DNA from 3 places in the Pseudomonas parafulva genome. Region 2 is predicted to be linked to each of the others. Evidence: predicted binding sites of a transcription regulator. Region 2 holds the regulator's gene; each other region holds the start of a gene.
What was found. Region 2 encodes FliA, which starts transcription of late flagellar genes. Its sites were predicted from a motif close to CTAAAGTTTNNNNNNNNNNNGCCGNTAA; they were not measured.
Positions count from the first base shown of each region.

Region 1: motA (flagellar motor stator protein MotA) is a predicted target of FliA. The motif match lies at 3,326-3,353, and genes of this name have one in related genera.
Region 3: B2J77_RS17275 (methyl-accepting chemotaxis protein) is a predicted target of FliA. The motif match lies at 4,280-4,307, and genes of this name have one in related genera.

Region 1 is NZ_CP019952.1:517,972-525,126, reverse strand. It holds gene orn (oligoribonuclease) at 1-132, opposite strand, end outside; gene rsgA (small ribosomal subunit biogenesis GTPase RsgA) at 272-1,303, shown strand; gene motB (flagellar motor protein MotB) at 1,384-2,406, opposite strand; gene motA (flagellar motor stator protein MotA) at 2,410-3,261, opposite strand; gene B2J77_RS02220 (HDOD domain-containing protein) at 3,392-4,927, shown strand; gene B2J77_RS21580 (rhodanese-like domain-containing protein) at 4,970-5,779, shown strand; gene asd (archaetidylserine decarboxylase) at 5,789-6,652, shown strand; gene serB (phosphoserine phosphatase SerB) at 6,719-7,155, opposite strand, start outside.
Region 2 is NZ_CP019952.1:3,142,555-3,149,709, forward strand. It holds gene B2J77_RS14000 (protein-glutamate methylesterase/protein-glutamine glutaminase) at 1-1,008, opposite strand, end outside; gene B2J77_RS14005 (chemotaxis protein CheA) at 1,056-3,290, opposite strand; gene B2J77_RS14010 (protein phosphatase CheZ) at 3,303-4,091, opposite strand; gene B2J77_RS14015 (chemotaxis response regulator CheY) at 4,112-4,486, opposite strand; gene fliA (RNA polymerase sigma factor FliA) at 4,592-5,332, opposite strand; gene fleN (flagellar synthesis regulator FleN) at 5,329-6,162, opposite strand; gene flhF (flagellar biosynthesis protein FlhF) at 6,256-7,155, opposite strand, start outside.
Region 3 is NZ_CP019952.1:3,852,084-3,859,238, forward strand. It holds gene nadC (carboxylating nicotinate-nucleotide diphosphorylase) at 1-496, shown strand, start outside; gene trxB (thioredoxin-disulfide reductase) at 529-1,491, opposite strand; gene cysZ (sulfate transporter CysZ) at 1,781-2,545, shown strand; gene B2J77_RS17270 (TIGR02450 family Trp-rich protein) at 2,589-2,804, shown strand; gene B2J77_RS17275 (methyl-accepting chemotaxis protein) at 2,928-4,244, opposite strand; gene B2J77_RS17280 (glycosyltransferase family 4 protein) at 4,419-5,609, shown strand; gene B2J77_RS17285 (glutathione peroxidase) at 5,648-6,130, opposite strand; gene B2J77_RS17290 (FKBP-type peptidyl-prolyl cis-trans isomerase) at 6,276-6,761, opposite strand; gene B2J77_RS17295 (DUF3565 domain-containing protein) at 6,760-7,062, shown strand; gene pta (phosphate acetyltransferase) at 7,094-7,155, shown strand, end outside.

The sequences.
Region 1 (7,155 bases), 2.1 Mb from region 2:
GACCGGGCCCTCGGCCAGCGTATTGAGGTCGCTGTCGGTGACAATGGTGGCCATCTCGATGATGACATCGCTGTCCGGATCCAGCCCGGTCATCTCCAGGTCGATCCAGATCAGGTTCTGTGGGTTTTGCATGCAGGCACTCCTCCGATGGAGGCCTATATTAGCGCAGTGCACCCCCACGAACCAAAGTGAAGCGGACAGCGTTCAGGCCCGGCATGCTAGACTGCCAGTCGTTTTCTACGCCCCGCACGGGGCCTTCTACGGAGCGTTCATGGCCAAACGCCAGCTCAACCGTCGCCAGAACTGGCGTATCGAAAAGATTCAGAACGAGCGCGCTGCACGTGCGGCAAAGCGCGAGCAGCATGCCTTGCAGGAACTGGAAGGCGGCGACCTTGGGCCCGAGCAGCTGGGGCTGGTGATCGCGCACTTCGGTGTACAAGTTGAAGTCGAAGCCCAGGATGGCGACACCGCAGGCCAGGTGTTTCGCTGCCACCTGCGCGCCAACCTTCCTGCGTTGGTCACTGGCGACCGCGTGGTCTGGCGTGCCGGCAACCAGGGGATCGGCGTCATCGTTGCGCAGATGCCCCGTGCAACCGAACTGTGCCGGCCCAACAACCATGGCCAGCTCAAGCCAGTGGCGGCCAATGTCGACCTTATCGTCATCGTTTTCGCACCGGCGCCGGAACCGCACCCCAACCTCATCGACCGCTACCTGGTGGCCGCCGAGCATGCCGGCCTGCGGCCCCTGTTGCTGCTGAACAAGGCTGACCTGGTCAATGACGAGAACGGGCCAGGCCTGCAAGCACTCCTGGACGTCTATCGTGAGCTGGGCTACCCGCTGCTGGAAGTGTCGGCGCATCAAGGGGATGGCATGCAGCGCCTGCAGCAGTCACTGGATGGACACATCAGCGTCTTCGTCGGTCAGTCGGGGGTGGGCAAGTCGTCGCTGGTCAACAGCCTGCTGCCACAGGCCGGTACCCGGGTCGGTGACCTGTCGGAATGGTCAGGCCAGGGCACCCATACCACCACCACCGCCCGCCTGTACCACTTCCCCAACGGGGGCGACCTGATCGACTCGCCGGGCATCCGTGAGTTCGGCCTGGGGCATGTCAGCCGCACCGATGTGGAAGAGGGCTTTATCGAGTTCCGCGACCTGTTCGGCACCTGCCGCTTCCGCGACTGCAAACATGATCGCGAGCCTGGGTGCGCGCTGCTCAAGGCCCTGGAAGACGGGCGAATCAAGCCACAGCGGATGAACAGCTACCGCTCGATCATCGCCAGCCTGCCGGAAGAAACCTACTGATCAACCCTGCATGCCCAATGCAGGCGGGGTGCCTTGTCCGCCCCGGCAGTGACCGGCAGCCCAACGGGGCTGCCAAGCCCTTACTGTTCCTTGGTCTCATCCATCTTCAACGTGCCGTCCTCGAAGATGTTGAGCTTCTGGCGCAACTCACGTGGTTGCATGGGCGTATGGTCATCGGCCGCCGAGGGTGCCGGTGCAGTCGTTGAAGGTGGCTGCGCCCCGGTAGGGGCTTGCGCCGGCGGTGGCGCGGCGCCCTGCTCGCCTTCGATATCACGCTGGGCCTTCTTGGTCAGCACGATGATGTCGATCCGACGGTTTACCGGGTTGAACGGGTTCTTGCGATCGAACAGCGACGAAGACGCATACCCCACCACCCGTGCCACCTGGCCATCTGGATAACCCCCTGCCACCAGGGCCCGCCGCGCAGCGTTGGCACGGTTGGCCGACAGCTCCCAGTTGCCGAACTCGCCAGCGCCTGCGTACGGCTTGGCATCGGTATGGCCACTGACGCTGATCTTGTTGGGCACGGTCTTGATGGTATCGGCCATGGCCAGCAGGATGTCCTCGAAATAGGGCTGCAAGCGTGCACTGCCGATGTCGAACATGGGCCGGTTCTCGGCGTCCATGATCTGGATGCGCAGGCCGTCCTGGGTGATCTCGAACAGGATCTGGTCCTTGAACTTCTGCAGCTGCGGGTTCTCCTCCACCTTGTTCTGCAACTCCTGCAGCAGCAGCTCGAGGCGCTCGCGCTCGACCTGCTCGGCCATGGTTTCCACCTGGTCCTTGTTCAGTTCGATGCTGGTGTCTGGGGTCGGCTCCGATTTCACCTCGGGGTTGATGGTCTTCTCCGGCGCCAGCTCGGGCGAGCCGCCCAGGTCGATGACGTAGGGTGTACCACTCTCGGAGAAGCCGATCGGGTCCTTGAAGTACCCGGCGATGGCGATCTTCTGCTCAGGGGTTGCGGTCGACAGCAACCACAGCACCAGAAAGAACGCCATCATGGCCGTGGCGAAGTCGGCAAAGGCGATCTTCCAGGCGCCACCGTGGTGGCCGCCGCCAAAGCGCTTTACGCGCTTGACGATGATGGGCTGATTGTTCTCCATGACTCAGCGACCGCGTACCGCTTGCTCGAGCTCGGAGAAGCTGGGGCGATGCTTGGGGTACAGCACCTTGCGCCCGAACTCCACGGCCAGCGACGGCGGCATGCCCGAGGCCGAGGCGACCAGCGAGGCCTTGATCGACTCGTACAGGTTGAGTTCTTCCTTGGCATCGTGCTCAAGGCACTTGGCCAGTGGGCCGAAGAAACCGTAGGCGGCGAGAATACCGAAGAAGGTACCCACCAAGGCGGCGCCCACGTGCATACCGATGGCTGCCTGGTCACCATCGCCCAGCGACGCCATGGTGACGACGATACCCAATACGGCTGCAACGATACCGAAGCCTGGCATGCCGTCTGCGACCCCAGTGACCGCGTGGGACGGATGCTCCAGCTCCTCCTTCATGCTCAGCAGCTCCATGTCGAACAGACCTTCGAGTTCGTGGGGGGCCATGTTGCCGGTGGACATGATGCGCAGGTAGTCGCAGACGAACGCGGTCATGCGCTCATCGGCCAGTACGGTCGGGTACTTGGCAAAGATCGGGCTGGCCGAGGCGTCTTCGATGTCGGCCTCGATGGCCATCATGCCTTCGCGGCGGCTCTTGTTGAGAATTTCATAGACCAGTCCCAGCACTTCCAGGTAATAGGCATGGGTGAAGCGCGAGCCGAACATCTTCATCGACTTCTTCAGAACGTGCATCGTCATGTAGCCAGGGTTGGCCTGCAGAAACGCACCAAAGGCCGCGCCGCCGATGATCAGCACTTCGAACGGCTGGATCAGCGCCGCAATCTTGCCGTGGGAAAGGACGTAGCCGCCGAGTACGCTCGCGAATACGACGATGATGCCGATAATTTTAGCCATAGATTCAAAGCACTTGCTGTCGTGGTCAGGGAAAGAGGCGGGAGCGTCAAAACTCTTCTTCTCCTTATCGGCAGAACTGCGCCAGACTATAGCCACTAAAAGCGAAAAGCCAGTTCGGACTGATGTCAAAATGCCAATTGAAACCGAGGTATCCGGCCAGGCCCCACGTACGTTAGAAGCCTGGGTGAAGCTGCTGGAGAGTGTGCGCATTCCTGTGCCCAAGCACAGCTACGACCGGGTCATGGCGGCCATCAACGATAACCGGCGTTCATTGCGCGACATCGCCGAGCTGATGCAGGACAGCCCGGCCCTGGTGCTGTCGGTGATGCGCGAAGCCAACCACCCGACCAACGCCAGCCAGGCCGAGCCGGCCGAAAGCCTGGAAATTGCGCTCAATCGCCTGGGCCTTGAGCGCAGCGCACTGCTGCTCAAGCGCCTGCCAGCGCTGCCGATGGAAGACATCCCGCCGGTGCTGCGCCAGTTCCAGATGATCAGCCAGCATGCCTCGCAGCAGGCCAGTGGCCTGTTCGCCAGCCGACTGGCGCGGCTGTGGCAGGAAATCCACTGGGGTAGCCTGCTGTTTCTGTCCCCGTTATGGCCGCTGGCATTGGCCCACCCGAAGCTGCTCGACACCTGGGAGCTGCGGGTCATCCATAAAGGAGAAGACGCCGCCATTGTCGAGCAGGAGCTGTTCGGTGTTCGCATCATGGCGCTGTGCCAGGCCGTGGCCCAGCAGTGGCGCCTGCCGCAATGGGTGACCCAGGGTTACCGTCTGCTGCTCGAAGAGCGCGAGCAGCTTGCCCAGGTGTTGAACATCGCCCGGGACGAAGACCTGCTCAACCAACAACATCGGCTCGATGCCGAGCCCGGTCTGCGGCGCTGGTTCAATCAACCGGCCAACACCGTGCTGTTGGCCAATAACCTGGCGCTGGCAGCCCAGGTGGGCTGGGACAATCCCCATCTGCTGCGCTGGCAACTGCTGACCGCACTCTACCTGCAGACCTCGCTCGAAGACATACAGCAGCAGGTGCACCAGCAAGCCGCGGCTAGTGCCAGGCGCCATGCGCGCCTGGCACTGTTCCACCCAGCCGAGGCCTTGATCTGGCCATGGCATCAACGCCGCCCCCACCCGGACATGCTGGCGCCCCCGCCCCCCACCGCCGATGAACTGGCGCGCTGGCGGTCGCTCTGCCAGGACTTGCTGGCCCAGCCCAGCCCTTTCACCAATACCGTGCACCTGGCGGCCCAAGCCCGTGAGGCGGTACTGGCGTGCGGCATGCAACGCCTGCTGCTGCTTGGCCTGGACCGGGCCAATGACTGCCTGCGCGTGCAACAGGCGGCCGGGCTAGCGAAAGAGGCGACCAGCCTGGTATTGCCGGTGGCGGCGAACAAGCTGCTGCAAAAGCTGATGTCCAAGGCCGGGCAACTGCGCATCACGCCCGAAAACCACACGCAGTTCGCCTCGTTGTTGCCGCCGCCCTTGCGTGCCCTGTTCCGAGGCGAGCATGTCCTGCTGCGCTCGCTGGCGGTCAATGACCAGGTGGTCATGTTATTGGTGGCCGACCAGGGGTGCCGGCCCTTGGCCGACATCAGCGTGCAGGCTTTTGGCAAAACCTCGCAATGCATCGAACGGGCGCTGTGGGTGTTTGCCAACCGCAACGGCTGAGCCTTGCGCTACAATCGCCCCTTTGCACACTGGAGACCGTGGATGACCGACTTTTCCGGCCTGCCGCTGGTGATCGAAGCCGCCGACCTGTTGCCACGCCTGGGCTCGCCCGACCTGATCCTGGTCGACCTCAGCAGCGCCAATCGTTACGTCAGCGGGCATATCCCGGGCGCGCATTTCGTCGAGGGCAAGCGGACCCAGCTCGGCCAGCCGCCTGCGCCTGGGCTGCTACCGCCGCAGAGCGACCTGGAAAAGCTGTTCGGCGAACTGGGCCACCGCAGCGATGCGGTCTACGTGGTGTATGACGATGATGGCGGTGGCTGGGCTGGCCGCTTCATCTGGTTGCTCGATGTGATCGGTCACACCCGGTACCACTATCTCAACGGTGGCATCCAGACCTGGCCGGCCGACCGGCTCAGTACCGATGTGCCTGCCAAGGGTACCCGGCCGGTGAGTTTGCAACTGCATTCGGAACCCACCGCCACCCGCGAGTACCTGCAAAGCCGCCTGGGCGCCGATGACCTGGCCATCTGGGATGCTCGCGCCCCACAGGAATTCACCGGCGAAAAAATGCTCGCGGCCAAAGGCGGGCACATACCTGGTGCGGTCAATTTCGAATGGACCGCCGGCATGGATCTCAATGACCATCTGCGCATCCGCCCGGACATCGCCGAAGTGCTGCAGTCCCTTGGCATCACGCCTGACAAGGAAGTGATCACCCACTGCCAGACGCATCGCCGCTCCGGCTTCACTTATCTGGTGGCAAAGGCCCTGGGCTACCCGCGAGTCAAAGCGTACGCTGGCTCCTGGAGCGAGTGGGGCAACCACCCGGACACGCCTGTCGAAGTTTAAGGAACCTGAATGAAATCCCGTCTGTTCATCATCAGCCAGTACCTGCTGCCGCATCACCTGCTGTCGCGCCTGGCCGGCTGCGTTGCCGAGTGCCGCGCCCGCTGGTTCAAGAACGCCTTCACCGCCTGGTTTGCCAAGCGCTACCAGGTCGACATGCGTGAAGCGCTGGTCGAAGACTTGACCGCCTATGAGCACTTCAACGCATTCTTCACCCGCGCCCTGAAACCAGGCGCACGCCCCCTGGACCAGACCCCCGGCGCCATCCTGTGCCCGGCCGACGGTGCAGTGAGCCAGGTTGGCCCGATCGAGCACGGCCGCATCTTCCAGGCCAAGGGCCACAGTTACAGCGCACAGGAACTGCTGGGCGGCGACCCGGCCCTGGCAGCCCCCTTCATGGGCGGCGAGTTTGCCACTGTCTACCTGTCACCCAAGGACTACCACCGCGTGCACATGCCGCTGGCAGGCACGCTGCGCGAGATGGTCTACGTGCCGGGGCGGCTGTTCTCGGTAAACCAGACCACCGCAGAAAACGTGCCTGAACTGTTCGCTCGCAATGAGCGGGTGGTCTGCCTGTTCGACACCGAGCGCGGCCCGATGGCGGTTGTCTTGGTCGGTGCCATGATCGTGGCCTCCATCGAGACCGTCTGGGCAGGGCTGGTCACGCCGCCCAAGCGCGAGCTCAAGACCTTCCGCTACGACGATGCCAGCCGTGCGCCAATTCACCTGGAAAAAGGCGCCGAACTGGGTCGGTTCAAGCTGGGTTCGACGGCGATCGTGCTGTTCGGCCCCGACCAGGTCAAATGGGCCGAACACGTGGGCGCCGCCTCGGCGGTGCGCATGGGCCAGCTGTTGGCCACCCCGTTGCAGGCGTGATGGCCCGAGACGTGGCTCCAGGGTTCGGGCGCTAACGCCAAAACCCTGGGGTCTGCGCAGGCTGGATCAGCCGCGGGTATCGCGATCGCGCAGGCCCAGCAGGTACAGCACACCATCAAGGCCCAGCGTGGAAATCGCCTGCTTGGCCGACTGACGCACCAGCGGCTTGGCGCGGAAGGCCACGCCCAGCCCCGCCAACGCCAGCATCGGCAGGTCGTTCGCGCCATCGCCAACGGCGATGGTCTGCTCCAGTTGCAGGCCCTCTTCGCTGGCCAGTTGCTGGAGCAGCTCGGCCTTGCGCTGGGCATCGACGATAGGCTCCACCGCCACGCCAGTCACCTTGCCGTCGACCACTTCCAGCTCATTGGCAAAGACATAGTCGATGCCCAGGCGCGCCTGTACCTGGCGGGCGAAGTAGGTGAAGCCACCCGACAAAATGGCGGTCTTGTAACCCAGGCGCTTGAGCTCGGCAAAGAGGTTTTCCGCGCCCTCGGTCAAGCGCA
Region 2 (7,155 bases):
TTCATCCTGTGCCCACACCGTGCTGCCCGCCTGCTTGAGCAAGCGCGCCCCTTCCCGGCCGTCCGCGCCCATGCCGGTCAGCACCACGGACAGCACCTTGTCGCCATAGGACTTGGCTGCCGAGCCGAAGGTGATATCCACGCAGGGCTTGTAGTTGAGCCGCTCGTCACCGGGCAGAATCTTCACGGTGCCACGGCCATCGATCATCATCTGCTTGCCGCCGGGCGCCAACAGCGCAAGCCCGGGACGCAGGATGTCGCCATCTTCGGCTTCCTTGACGCTGATGCGGCACAGCTTGTCCAGGCGTTCTGCAAAGGCTTTGGTGAAGGCTGCCGGCATGTGCTGAACGAGCACGATCGGCGCCGGGAAATTGCCTGGCAACTGCGTCAGCACCCGCTGCAAGGCCACCGGCCCCCCAGTCGAGGTGCCGATGGCCACCAACTTGTACGGCTTGCGCTTGGGCGCTGGTGAATGCGCAGCGGCTGGCCTGACGGGCGCGGCGGCGCTTCGCACCGGGGCCGGCCCTGCAGCGCTCGTGGCCGTTGTGGGTGTCGGCGCGGAGGCCGCAGCGGGCGCGGGCGCCGGGCGGGCGTAACTGGTCATGCGGCGGTTGCTACGCGACAGGGTATGCACCTTCTCGCACAGCATCTGCTTGACCTTCTCGGGGTTGCGCGAAATGTCTTCGAAATTCTTCGGCAGGTAGTCTACCGCCCCGGCATCGAGCGCATCGAGCGTGACCCGAGCACCTTCATGGGTGAGCGACGAGAACATCAGCACAGGCGTCGGGCACCGTTGCATGATGTGCCGCACCGCCGTGATGCCATCCATCATGGGCATCTCGTAGTCCATGGTGATCACATCGGGCTTGAGCGCAAGCGCCTGGTCGATCGCTTCCTTGCCGTTGGTTGCAGTGCCCACCACCTGGATCGTCGAGTCCCCCGAGAGGATTTCCGAGACGCGGCGGCGGAAGAAACCGGAATCATCCACCACCAGGACCTTGACTGCCATAAACACTCCGTTAGGTGACGCCCCCGGCCAGGGGGACGCCACCGAGATCAAATACGCCGCGCGGCGTAACGCTTGAGCATGCTCGGGACGTCGAGGATCAGCGCAATGCGACCGTCGCCGGTGATGGTGGCCCCGGACATGCCCGGGGTGCCTTGCAACATCTTGCCCAGTGGCTTGATTACCACTTCTTCCTGGCCCACCAGTTGATCGACGACAAAGCCGATGCGCTGGGTGCCGACCGACAGGATCACCACGTGACCTTCGTGCTGTTCTTCATGCACCTGGCCCTGGACCAGCCAGCGCTTGAGGTAGAACAGCGGTAACGCCTTGTCCCGTACGATCACCACTTCCTGACCATCGACCACGTTGGTGCGCGACAAGTCCAGGTGGAAGATCTCGTTGACGTTGACCAGCGGGAAGGCGAACGCCTGGTTGCCCAGCATCACCATCAAGGTCGGCATGATCGCCAGGGTCAGCGGGACCTTGATGACGATCTTCGAGCCCTGCCCCTTGGCCGAGTAGATGTTGATCGAGCCGTTGAGCTGGGAAATCTTGGTCTTGACCACGTCCATGCCCACGCCCCGCCCAGAGACGTCGGAAATCTCGGTCTTGGTGGAAAAGCCTGGGGCGAAGATCAGGTTGTAGCAGTCCGACTCGCTCAAACGGTCGGCGGCGTCCTTGTCCATCAGGCCCTTTTCCACGGCCTTGACACGCAGCACGTTCGGGTCCATACCTTTGCCGTCGTCGGAAATCGACAGCAGGATATGGTCACCCTCCTGCTCGGCAGACAATACGACGCGCCCTGTGCGCGCCTTGCCCGCAGCCTCGCGCTCATCGGGCATTTCCACCCCATGGTCCACGGCATTGCGCACCAAGTGCACCAGCGGGTCGGCCAGCGCCTCGACCAGGTTCTTGTCCAGGTCGGTTTCTTCGCCCACCAGTTCAAGGTTGATCTCTTTCTTCAACTGCCGCGCCAGGTCACGCACCAGGCGCGGGAAGCGGCCGAACACTTTCTTGATCGGCTGCATGCGCGTCTTCATCACCGCCGTCTGCAAGTCGGCGGTGACCACATCGAGGTTCGACACGGCCTTGGACATGGCTTCATCGCCGCTGTTCAGGCCCAGGCGGACCAGACGGTTACGCACCAGCACCAGTTCGCCGACCATGTTCATGATCTCGTCCAGGCGCGCGGTGTCGACCCTGACGGTCGTTTCCGCTTCGCTGACCGCGTGCTTGTCGGCGCTCGCCGCCGGCGCCCGTGGGGCAGCAGCAGGCTTGGGCGCTGCAGCAGGTGGCGCCGCGCCAGCAGGACGGCTGACTGCCGGCGCTTCGACCTTGGCTGTGGCTGCGGCCTGAACACTGGCAGGTGCTTCGACGCCAGCCACGTCGCCATTGAACTTGCCCTTGCCATGCAGCTGGTCCAGCAACGCTTCGAACTCCTGTTCGCTGATGTCGTCGCCCGTGGTGGCAGGCGCTGGCTCGACAGGCGTCGCAGCCTTGGCTGCGGGCAAGGCATCAGCCTGGAACGTGCCTTTGCCATGCAACTGGTCCAGCAGCGACTCGAACTCGGCGTCGGTGATTTCGTCACTGACCGGCTCGGCCGCGGCAGCCACCGGCTGGGCGGTCACTTCGGCACTGAACTGGCCTTTGCCATGCAACTGGTCGAGCAGCGACTCGAATTCGGCATCGGTGATGTCGTCACCCTGGTCGCTGACGGGCTCGGCAGGCATCTGCTCGGCCGCTGCGGCCTGGGCCTTCACCGCGTCGAGCGAATCGAGCAGCTGCTCGAATTCGCTGTCAGTGATGTCCGCCTCGGTCGCTTGCGGCGCCTGCTGCACAGGCGCGGGCTCAACCGGCACGGGCGCCGCCGGGGCCGGGGCCGCGTCGGCGCTGCCAGGCTCTGCCAGACGCGCCAGGGCTGCCAGCAGTTCTGGCGTGGCCGGGGTCACTTCGCTGCGCTCACGCACTTGGGCAAACATGCCGTTGACGGCATCCAGTGCTTCGAGCACCACATCCATCAGCTCTGCATCGACCCGGCGCTCACCTTTGCGCAGCACGTCGAACACGTTCTCGGCGATATGGCAGCACTCCACCAGCTCATTGAGCTGGAGGAAGCCGGCGCCCCCTTTTACAGTGTGGAAACCGCGAAAAATCGCATTGAGCAAGTCGGCATCGTCAGGGCGGCTTTCAAGCTCGACCAGCTGCTCGGACAATTGCTCAAGTATTTCACCGGCTTCTACCAGGAAATCCTGAAGGATTTCTTCATCGGCGCCGAAGCTCATCAAAGGTGCTCCTTAAAAACCCAGGCTGGATAGCAGATCATCGACATCGTCCTGACCGGACACGACGTCTTCACGCTTATCGGCATGAATCTGCGGACCTTCACCCCGAGTCGGATGTTTTTCTCGATCTTTTTCTGCGCGCAATTGATCCTGGTCATGCTGGATGCCCGCAAAGCGGTCGACCTGGCTGGCCATCATCACCAATTTCAGCAGGTTGCTTTCCACCTCGGTCACCAACGCCGTGACGCGCTTGATCACCTGCCCGGTCAGGTCCTGGTAATCCTGGGCCAGCAGGATGTCGTTGAGATGGCCGGCCACCTTGCGGTTACCCTCAGCGCTGTGTGCCAGGAAACCGTCGACGCGCTTGGCCAGGTCACGAAACTCCGTGGCGTTCACTTCGCGGCGCATGAAGCGCTGCCAATCGGCACTCAGCGCTTTGGCCTCGCTGGCCAGGTCGTTGAGCACAGGCGTGCTTTCCTCGACCAGGTCCATGGTGCGGTTTGCCGCCCCTTCGGTGAGCTTGACCACATAGGACAGGCGTTCGGTGGCGTCGGTAATCTGCGACACCTCCTCGGCCTGGGGTATGGTCGGGTCGATCTGAAAACTGACGATGGCGCTGTGCAGTTCGCGGGTCAGCTTGCCCACTTCCTGGTACAGCCCCCGATCGCGGGTCTGGTTCAACTCGTGAATGAGTTGCACCGCCTCGCCGAACCGTCCGCGCTCCAGGCTTTCGACCAACTCCTGGGCATGCTTCTTGAGGGTCGATTCGAACTCGCCCAATGACGTGTGTGATGAACTCATGGCGCGCCCCCTGACGTGACTCAGCCGTTGACGCGTTCGAAGATCTTCTCGATCTTTTCTTTGAGCACCTGGGCGGTGAACGGCTTGACCACATAGCCATTCACGCCTGCCTGGGCGGCCTCGATGATCTGGTCGCGCTTGGCTTCAGCGGTCACCATCAACACCGGCAAGGTCTTGAGCTTGTCGCTGGCGCGGACTTTGCGCAGCAGGTCGATACCGGACATGCCTGGCATGTTCCAGTCGGTTACCAGGAAGTCGTAATGGCCACTTTCGAGCATCGGCAGCGCCGTCGTGCCGTCATCGGCTTCGTCGGTGTTGGCGAAGCCCAGGTCACGCAGCAGGTTCTTGATGATGCGCCGCATCGTCGAAAAGTCGTCGACGATGAGGATTTTCATGTTCTTGTCCAATTAGACCTCCAAGCAGTCTCAAACGCGCTCGGCCCCGAGCGCGCACTCAATCGATTCGGTACAACGTGGAAAACGGCAACGACGACGGCGGGCTCAACGGGCCCGCCATTCCCCCAGGCGGCTGCGCAGGCGCGCGGCGCATTGGCTGTGCAACTGGCTGACCCGCGACTCGCTGACCCCCAAGACCTCACCGATCTCCTTGAGGTTCAGTTCCTCGTCGTAGTACAGCGCCAGCACCAGGCGCTCGCGCTCCGGCAGGTTGGCGATGGCCTCGGTCAACGCGACCTGGAACCGCTCTTCCTCCAACCCACGGGCAGGTTCGGCCTGGCCGCTGACGCCATCCTCATGCAAGCCTTCGTGCTCGCCGTCCTGCAACAGGTCGTCGAAGCTGAACAGGCGGCTGCCCAGTGTGTCGTTGAGAATCCCGTAATAATCATCGAGGCTCAACTTGAGTTCGGCAGCAACTTCATGATCTTTAGCGTCGCGGCCAGTTTTGGCTTCGACCGCACGCATGGCATCGCTGACCATGCGGGTATTGCGGTGCACCGAACGCGGTGCCCAATCGCCTTTGCGCACCTCGTCGAGCATGGCCCCGCGAATGCGGATGCCGGCATAGGTCTCGAAACTGGCGCCCTTGCTGGCGTCATACTTGTTGGCAACCTCGAGCAGACCGATCATGCCCGCCTGGATCAGGTCCTCGACCTGCACGTTGGCCGGCAGTCGCGCCAACAGGTGGTAGGCAATGCGCTTGACCAGCGGCGCATAACGCTCGATCAGCTCATACTGCGCGTCTTTCGAGGCGCGGCTGTACATCTTGAAGCCGCTGGCGCTCATGACATCGAACCTGCACTGGTCGGCTGCACCAGGCGTTCGACGAAGAACTCCAGATGGCCACGGGGGTTGGCGGGCAGCGGCCAGCTGTCGACCTTCTGCGCGATGGCCTTGAAGGCCAGGGCGCATTTGGAGCGCGGGAACGCTTCGTACACGGCGCGTTGCTTCTGGACCGCCTTGCGCACGCACTCGTCGTAAGGCACGGCGCCCACGTACTGAAGCGCCACATCCAGGAAGCGGTCGGTGACCTTGGTCAGCTTGGCGAACAAGTTACGCCCCTCCTGAGGGCTCTGGGCCATATTGGCCAGCACCCGGAAGCGGTTCATGCCGTAATCACGGTTAAGCAGCTTGATCAGCGCATAGGCGTCGGTGATCGAGGTCGGCTCATCGCAGACCACCAGCAGCACTTCCTGGGCCGCGCGCACGAAGCTGACCACCGAATCACCGATGCCGGCAGCGGTATCGATCACCAGCACGTCAAGGTTGTCGCCGACTTCGCTGAACGCCTGGATCAAGCCCGCATGCTGGGCAGGCGCCAGGTGCACCATGCTCTGGGTACCCGAAGCGGCCGGGACGATGCGCACACCGCCTGGGCCCTGCAGCATCACATCGCGCAGTTCGCAACGCCCTTCGATGACATCTGCCAGCGTGCGCTTGGGCGCAAGGCCCAGCAACACATCAACATTGGCCAGCCCAAGGTCGGCGTCGAGCAGCATGACCCTGCGGCCCAGCTCGGCCAGCGCAAGAGACAGGTTCACTGAAACATTTGTCTTGCCGACGCCACCTTTGCCACCGGTCACGGCGATTACCTGTACGGGATGCATGCTACCCATGTCTGTTCTTTACCTTGTCTCGCTGGGACTCAGGCCACACGAAGGGCAATGCTGCGTATCCCTCGGCATAGCTACCTTGCACACATTTCATTTTCAACCCGCTCGCCGTGGGTTGTGGTAGAGATCAGCGAACATGTCGGCCATGGCCTCCTCGCTGGGCTCGTCCTGCTGCTGCACATTGACCGCGCGGGTGACCAGCTGGTGCCCACGGGGCAGGTGCAGATCGTCCGGGATACGCGGCCCATCGGTAAGGTAGGCCACGGGCAGTCGGAAACTGATGGCAAGGCTCAGGACATCGCCCAGGCTTGCCGACTCGTCGAGTTTGGTCAGGATGCAGCCGGCCAGCCCGCAGCGCTTGTAGCTGTGGTAGGCCGCGGTCAGCACCTGCTTCTGGCTGGTGGTGGCCAGGACCAGGTAATTCTTCGCCGCGATGCCGCGACCGGCCAGGGTATCGAGCTGCATGCGTAACGCCGGGTCGCTGGCTTGCAGGCCCGCCGTATCGATCAGCACCACGCGCTTGCGCAGCAGAGGCTCGAGCGCCGCCGCCAACGACTGGCCGGGGTCGACATAGGTCACCGGCACATTCAGGATTCGGCCCAGGGTCTTGAGCTGCTCCTGCGCCCCGATACGGAAACTGTCCATGCTCACCAGCGCCAGGTTGTGGGCGCCGTACTTGAGCACATAGCGCGCCGCGAGCTTGGCCAGGGTGGTGGTCTTGCCCATACCGGCCGGGCCGACGACGGCAATCACACCGCCGTCCTCGATCGGTTCCACGTCGGGCGTACGGATCATGCGCGCCAGGTGCGCCAGCAGCATACGCCAGGCGTGGCGAGGCTCCTCGATGTCCTTGGTCAGCTCGAGCAATTCACGGGCGATGGGGCCAGACAGGCCAATGCGCTGCAGCCGGCGCCACAACGTGGCCTGCTGCGGCTTGCTACCTTGCAACTGGGTCCAGGCCAGCGACCCCAGTTGCACTTCCAGCAGCTCGCGCAA
Region 3 (7,155 bases), 710 kb from region 2:
TGCACGCACGTTGGCGGATCTGGTCGAAGGTACCCACGTACAGTTGCTGGACACTCGCAAGACCTTGCCGGGCCTGCGCCTGGCGCAAAAGTACGCAGTGACCTGTGGCGGCTGCTACAACCACCGCATAGGCCTGTATGACGCTTTCCTGATCAAGGAAAACCATATCGCCGCCTGTGGTGGCGTCGCCGAGGCGGTACAAGCCGCACACCGCATCGCCCCCGGCAAGCCGGTGGAAATCGAGGTGGAAAGCCTGGAGGAATTGCATCAGGCGCTAAGCGCGGGTGCCGACATCATCATGCTCGATGAGCTGACGCTCGACGAGATGAAAGAAGCCGTCGGGATCACCGCTGGCAAGGCCAAGCTGGAGGCCAGTGGCGGCGTCAGCGAAACGACCCTGCGGGCCATCGCCGAAACCGGTGTGGACTACATCTCGATAGGTTCGATGACCAAGGATGTGCGAGCGGTCGACCTGTCGATGCGCCTGAGCCTGTAACACGGGGCCGCCAGGCGGCCCCGGTCGAGGGATCAGAACGAGGCGTTGGCCAGGCCGTCCAGGTAGCGCTCGACGTCCAGGGCGGCCATGCAACCAGCACCGGCCGAGGTGATGGCCTGACGGTAGACATGGTCAGCCACGTCACCTGCGGCGAACACACCCGCGACGTTGGTGGCGGTGGCGTTGCCTTCACGGCCGCCGCTGACCACCAGGTAGCCGTCCTTGAGGGTCAGCTGGCCTTCGAACAGCGAGGTGTTCGGGGTGTGGCCGATGGCGATGAACACGCCATCTACCTTGATCTCGTCAGTGCTGCCATCGTTGTTCTTCAAGCGCGCGCCGGTCACACCCATGTTGTCGCCCAGGACTTCATCCAGGGTAGCGTTGAGCTTGAGTTCGATCTTGCCTTCGGCGACGCGGGCATGCAGCTTGTCGACCAGGATCTTCTCGGCGCGGAACGTATCGCGGCGGTGCACCAGGGTTACCTTGCTGGCAATGTTCGCCAGGTACAGCGCCTCTTCAACGGCCGTGTTGCCGCCGCCAACCACTGCGACCGGCTTGTTGCGGTAGAAGAAACCATCGCAGGTGGCGCAGGCCGATACGCCCTTGCCCATGAACGCTTCTTCCGACGGCAGGCCCAGGTAGCGAGCACTGGCGCCAGTGGCCACAATCAGGGCGTCGCAGGTGTAGGTGCCGCTGTCGCCGGTCAGGGTGAACGGCTTGTTGGCCAGGTCCACGGCATTGATGTGATCGAAGACGATTTCAGTCTCGAAACGCTCGGCGTGCTCTTGCATGCGTTGCATCAGTGCCGGGCCGGTCAGGCCGTGCGGGTCGCCTGGCCAGTTGTCGACTTCGGTGGTGGTGGTCAATTGGCCACCGGCCTGCATGCCAGTGATCAGCAGCGGCTTGAGGTTGGCACGGGCCGCATAGACCGCTGCGCTGTAACCGGCAGGGCCGGAGCCCAGAATGATGACGCGCGAATGACGTGCTTCGGACATGTCGAACTCCTGTCGAGCGGGCTGAAAAGGCCAGCTGTGCAAATGAAGTAGGGCCTGCACCACGGGCAGGCCGGTGACGCTGAAATATGAGCGCACTGTAGCGAGGTGGCAAAGAGTAAGGAAATATCCTTAGACAATCCACCTCATAGCCATCGTCTATGCGCGTCGTTGCGTTGGCAGGGTCCGATCATTGGCTTTTGTTACCACCGGTTTCACCCAGATGGTGCAGCTTCCGCATCCCCCTGAAACTCGGTAATGTCTGCCAACCACCTTTTCTGCGGAGTGATACATGCAAGCCCCCGTTCTTTCCGGGCCGCAGTACCTGCGCGAAGGCCTGAAGCTGATCCTGAGCCCTGGCCTGCGCTTGTTCGTGCTGCTGCCGCTGACCATCAACCTGCTGCTGTTCGGTGGCCTCATCTATTTTGCCGGCCACCAGTTCAGCCAGTGGCTGGACGCGCTGGTGCCCACACTGCCAAGCTGGCTCAGCTTTCTGACCTATATCCTCTGGCCCCTGTTCGTGGTGTTGCTGGTGCTGATGGTGTTCTTCACCTTTACCCTGGTGGCCAACATCATCGCCGCGCCGTTCAATGGCTTTCTGGCTGAAAAGGTGGAAGTGGTGGTGCGCGGCGACGATCACTTCCCGGCCTTCAGCTGGGCCGAGCTGCTGGCGATGATCCCCCGCACACTGGGCCGCGAAATGCGCAAGCTCGGCTACTTCCTGCCGCGCGCCACCGGCTTGTTCATCCTGTCGTTGATCCCGGTGGTCAACGTGGTCGCCGCGCCGCTTTGGCTGATTTTCGGCGTGTGGATGATGGCCATCCAATACATCGACTACCCGGCCGACAACAACAAGATGAGCTGGCAGGACATGCTCGCCTGGCTGCGGGAAAAACGCTGGCAGTCCCTGGGCTTTGGCGGGGTGACCTACCTGGCGTTGCTGATCCCGGGGGTGAACGTGGTGATGATGCCGGCGGCGGTGGCTGGGGCTACCTTGTTCTGGGTGCGCGAGAATGGCAATGCACGGGCCGTGAACACACCTGCGCATCGAGCCTGAGCCTGTCCCAGGCGTTACCCTACCTCATCTACAGGAGCAGACCATGAACCGCTTCAGTCCCGCCAAACTCAAGCTGTCGAAATGGACCGCGACGCAGCCGGTGAACCGTGAAAAGCACTTCCTGGTCATCGACCTGGAGCACGACGAAGCGGGCGTGCTGCTGCGTGTGGAACTGCAGGCGGTGCACAGCGGGCGCAGCGAGTGGCTGGATTGGCGGGTGCTGCGCGACGCCCAGGTATGGGCGATGGGTTGGCGATGAGCGAGTGACTGACCGAACCGGCCGCGTGCCCGTCAGGCAGCGGCCGATCTTAGGCGCGTCCAACGGGAGCGCCGCCGCGTCGCCTCACCATGGAACACAACCGGCCTGCACAACTGCCCAGCATCACTGCCCCAGGCGGCTGGAAAACTGCCCCACCACATCCACCACCCGCCTGGCCCCTTCCTGGATTTCCTCAATCACGTTTCCGGTCTGGTCCGCCAGCGCGCGGCCTTCTTCGGCCTGGCGCTTGCTGGTGTCGATGATCGACACTGCAGCCTGGGCCAACTGCTCGTTTTGCTGTACCACACGGGCTATTTCCTCGGTAGCCGTGCTGGTGCGCGAGGCCAGCTGACGCACCTCATCGGCCACCACCGCAAAGCCCCGCCCCTGCTCGCCAGCACGGGCGGCTTCGATGGCGGCGTTGAGCGCCAGCAAGTTGGTCTGCCCGGCGATATCGCTGATGGTCTTGATGATCGAACCGATGACCCGCGACTGGGTGTCCAGCGCCTGGATGCCTTCGGCAGCCTGAAGCATCGAGGCTTCGAGCCCACGCATGACGCTGACGCTCTGCCCGACCACCTCTGTGGCCCGACGGGCGCTGGTGTCCGTTTCCCGGGAGGTGTTGTAGGCGACGTCCGCCGCCTGGGCCACCGCTTGCTCCTGGTTCACCTGATCGGTGATGACCGTGGCGAACTTGACCACTTTGTACAGCTCATCGTGGGCGTTGAAGATCGGGTTGTAGGAAGCTTCCAGCCAGATCACCCGGCCATGGGCATCGATCCGACGGAAGCGTTCGGCAATGTACTCACCGCGGCGAAGCTTGTCCCAGAACGCTTGGTAGCCGGGTGAATTGACCTCGGCCGGTTCGCAGAACATGCGGTGGTGCTTGCCACGGATCTGATCCAGCCGGTACCCCACTGCCGACAAGAAGCGTTCGTTGGCGGTCAGGATCATGCCATCGAGATCGAACTCGATAACCGCCGTCGAGCGCATCAGCGCCTTGATCAGGCTCTCGTGCTCGCGGGAGGTGACGATGGTACGGGTCAGGTCGCTCGAATGCAGGGTGAAATACTTGATGCGCCCGTCGCTACCCTTCACAGGTTGCAGGATCGAACGTAGCCAAGCTTCCTGGCCGTCCCCGCGCAGCAGGCGAAACGCGCCATTGAAATGCTCGCCCCGGCTGATGGCATTTTTCATGCGCTGGTGAAAATCCAGTGACTTGACGTGGGCAGGCACGATGTCGTCGATGTTGCGCCCAAGCAATTGGTCAGCCCGATACAGCATCTCGGTTTCGAAATTGCCATTGACCAGTTCGATCCGACCGGCAGGGTCGAGTTGCAGCACCAGCATCTCGCTGTCCAGGCTGCTCTTGATCTGGTCGATGATCATCAGTTCTTCACGCAACTGCCGGATTTCTTGCTTGAGCTTGTTGTTGAACATCACCGCTCTCCTGGAGCGTGGGGGCGAATGCAACTGCATCGGCGGGCAACTGCGCCTCTTGAGTGCAGCCTTGATGAATATTCGTGCGCGTTACAGGCGTCATGCCCCCTCTGCATCATGCCGACGTCACTTCGCCGTCATGCCCCGGCAATGCAGCAGGTGGATAGTCAGTTCATGAATACACCTGCTCTGCACATCTGCCTCGTCAGCGATACCTTCGCCCCGCACGTCAACGGCGTGGCCTGCACACTGTTGAACCTGAGCGAAGGGCTGCGCCAGCGTGGCCATCACGTCAGGATCGTGCGCCCCCGACAGCCAGGAGAGCAGGCTTCGGGGCACAACCCTGGCGTGCGACTGTGGCGCGACTGGCCACTGCCCGGCTATCTGGGTTTGCAACGGGACAAGGTCTCCCTGCGCACGCTGGCAAGGCACTGGCGCCGGCAACGGCCTGACGTCATTTACATCGCCACTGAAGGCCCCCTGGGGCTGAGCGCATTACGCACTGCTCGGCGATTAGGAATCGCCGTTGTTAGCGGATTGCATACCCACGTTGCGCATCTTTCAGGGCAACACGGCATGGGCGTAGTGGGACGCCTGCTAAGCCTTTACCTGCGCTGGTTTCATGGCCGGGCCGTCTTGACGCTCGTGCCCAGCTTGAGCCACCGGCGTTGGCTGGAGCGCCGCGGCTTCGAGCGGCTGGTGCACATGCCGCACGGTGTGGACGCGGAGCTGTTCAACCCGGCCCGTCGCAGCCAGGCGCTGCGCGAACACTGGGGTCTGGGCCACGATGATATCGCCGTCCTGCATGTGGGACGGTTGGCACCGGAGAAAAACCTGGGGCTTTTGCAAAGCTGTTTCGAGGCTTTGCAACGGGCTTTGCCACAGCGAAGGGTACGCCTGATTCTGGTGGGGGACGGGCCACTGCGGGGGAAGCTACAGCAGCAGGTTCCTGGGGCTGTGCTATGCGGCGTCCAGCGAGGCGAACAACTGGCCGAGCACTATGCCAGCAGTGACCTGTTTCTGTTCCCCAGCCTGATCGAGACGTTTGGCCGTGTGGTGCTCGAAGCCATGGCGTCAGGGTTGGCGGTGGTCGCTTATGACCAGGCAACGGCTGCGCAGCACATCGGCCATGGCCACAATGGGGCGCTGGCCATGCCAAGGGATGCGGCAGCCTTCATCGATGCCGCTTGCTGGCTGTTGCAAGACAGCGAGACCCTGCGGCGGGTGAGGCTCAACGCTCGGCAGCATGCCAGCCATCAGGGGTGGTCGGAAATCGTCGACCAGTTCGAAGCGCACTTGCTCAGCGCTTCACTGAGCGCTCATGCGCGCCAAGCGAAGTCGATGCAGCCCATGCCGCCGCTGTGAAGCCGTCGCTGCGGCCAAGGCGAATACCCGGTACGTGATCAGCCCAGGGCTTTCTCGATGGCCTGGACCACCGCAGGATCATCCGGCGCCGTGCGCGGGGAGAAGCGCGCCAATACACGCCCGTCCTTGCCCACCAGGAATTTCTCGAAATTCCAGGTAATGTCCCCCGGAAACTCCGCGCCCTCGCCCGCCAGAAGACGATACATCGAATGGCGCCGGGGCCCGTTCACATCGAGCTTGGCGCCGAGCGGAAAGCTCACGCCGTAGTTCATGCTGCAGAATTCCTGGATCTGCGCTTCGCTCCCCGGCTCCTGCCCTGCGAATTGATTGCAGGGTAGGCCAAGGACCGTGAAGCCTTTGTCCTTGTACGTCTGGTAGAGCTGCTCAAGCGCCGCGTACTGAGGTGTCAGGCCGCACTTGGAGGCCACGTTGACCACCAGCACTACCTGCCCCTTGTACGGTTTCAAGGACAGATCGCCACCGTCAAGCGCGTTCAACTTCAGGTCGTGAAATGCACTCATGCTGTAATCCCCTTTTCAGGTCGCCGACGGCACCTGGGCAAATTGCGCCCACTAAAAAGGCGTTCGTTCAAGCCGTCGCCTTCCTTGGGAAGGCAGGGCGGCTTGCCCGAACGCCTGGCGACTTTCTGAGCTTAGCGCAGAAAGATCAGTGGTGATGGCCACCTTCACCGTGGATGTGACGGTGAGCGATTTCTTCTTCGCTGGCGTCACGTACGTCAACGACCTTGACCTGGAAGTTCAGGCGCTGGCCGGCCAGTGGGTGGTTGCCATCGACGGTCACGTCGTCGCCGTCCACGTCACGGATGGTGACGATCTGCATCTGGCCATCGGGGGCCGAGGCGTGGAACTGCATGCCCACTTCCAGCTCGTCGACGCCTTCGAACAGGCTGCGGTTCAGGGTGCTGACCAGCTCGGCCAGGTATTCGCCGTAGGCCTCTTCAGGCTCGATGGAAACGGTCAGCTCGTCGCCGGCCTGTTTGCCTTCCAGGGCTTTTTCCAGGCCTGGGATGATGTTGCCGGCACCTTGCAGGTAAACCAGCGGCGCGCCACCGGCGGAGCTGTCGATGGTCTCCCCGGCGTCGTTAGTCAGGGTATAGTCGATGGAGACAGCCTTGTTGGCGGCGATCAGCATGGGGCAAGACCTTTTGCAAAAGAATGTAGAACGCACAAGTGTAACCAAGCCATCGCCCGATTGCGAACCTCGCCTGGATCCGCCCATGCCCATCAGTCGGATCATCGCTTTTTCCCAGGATGCCGAAGGCCACTGGGTCGCCCAGTTGAGCTGTGGCCACACCCAGCACCTGCGCCACGTGCCGCCCTGGCAGCTGCGCCCATGGGTGCTCGACCCCGAACAGCGAGCGCAGCGCATTGGCCAGGCGTTCCCGTGCGGTTGGTGCGCACAGGGTGCCGATAGCGCTACCCTTGATCGCTGATCCCTTGCACCGCTTATTTCGAGAAGCACGCATGCAGACTTTTTTCATCGCACCAACCGACTTTGGCGTCGGCCTTACGTCCATCAGCCTGGG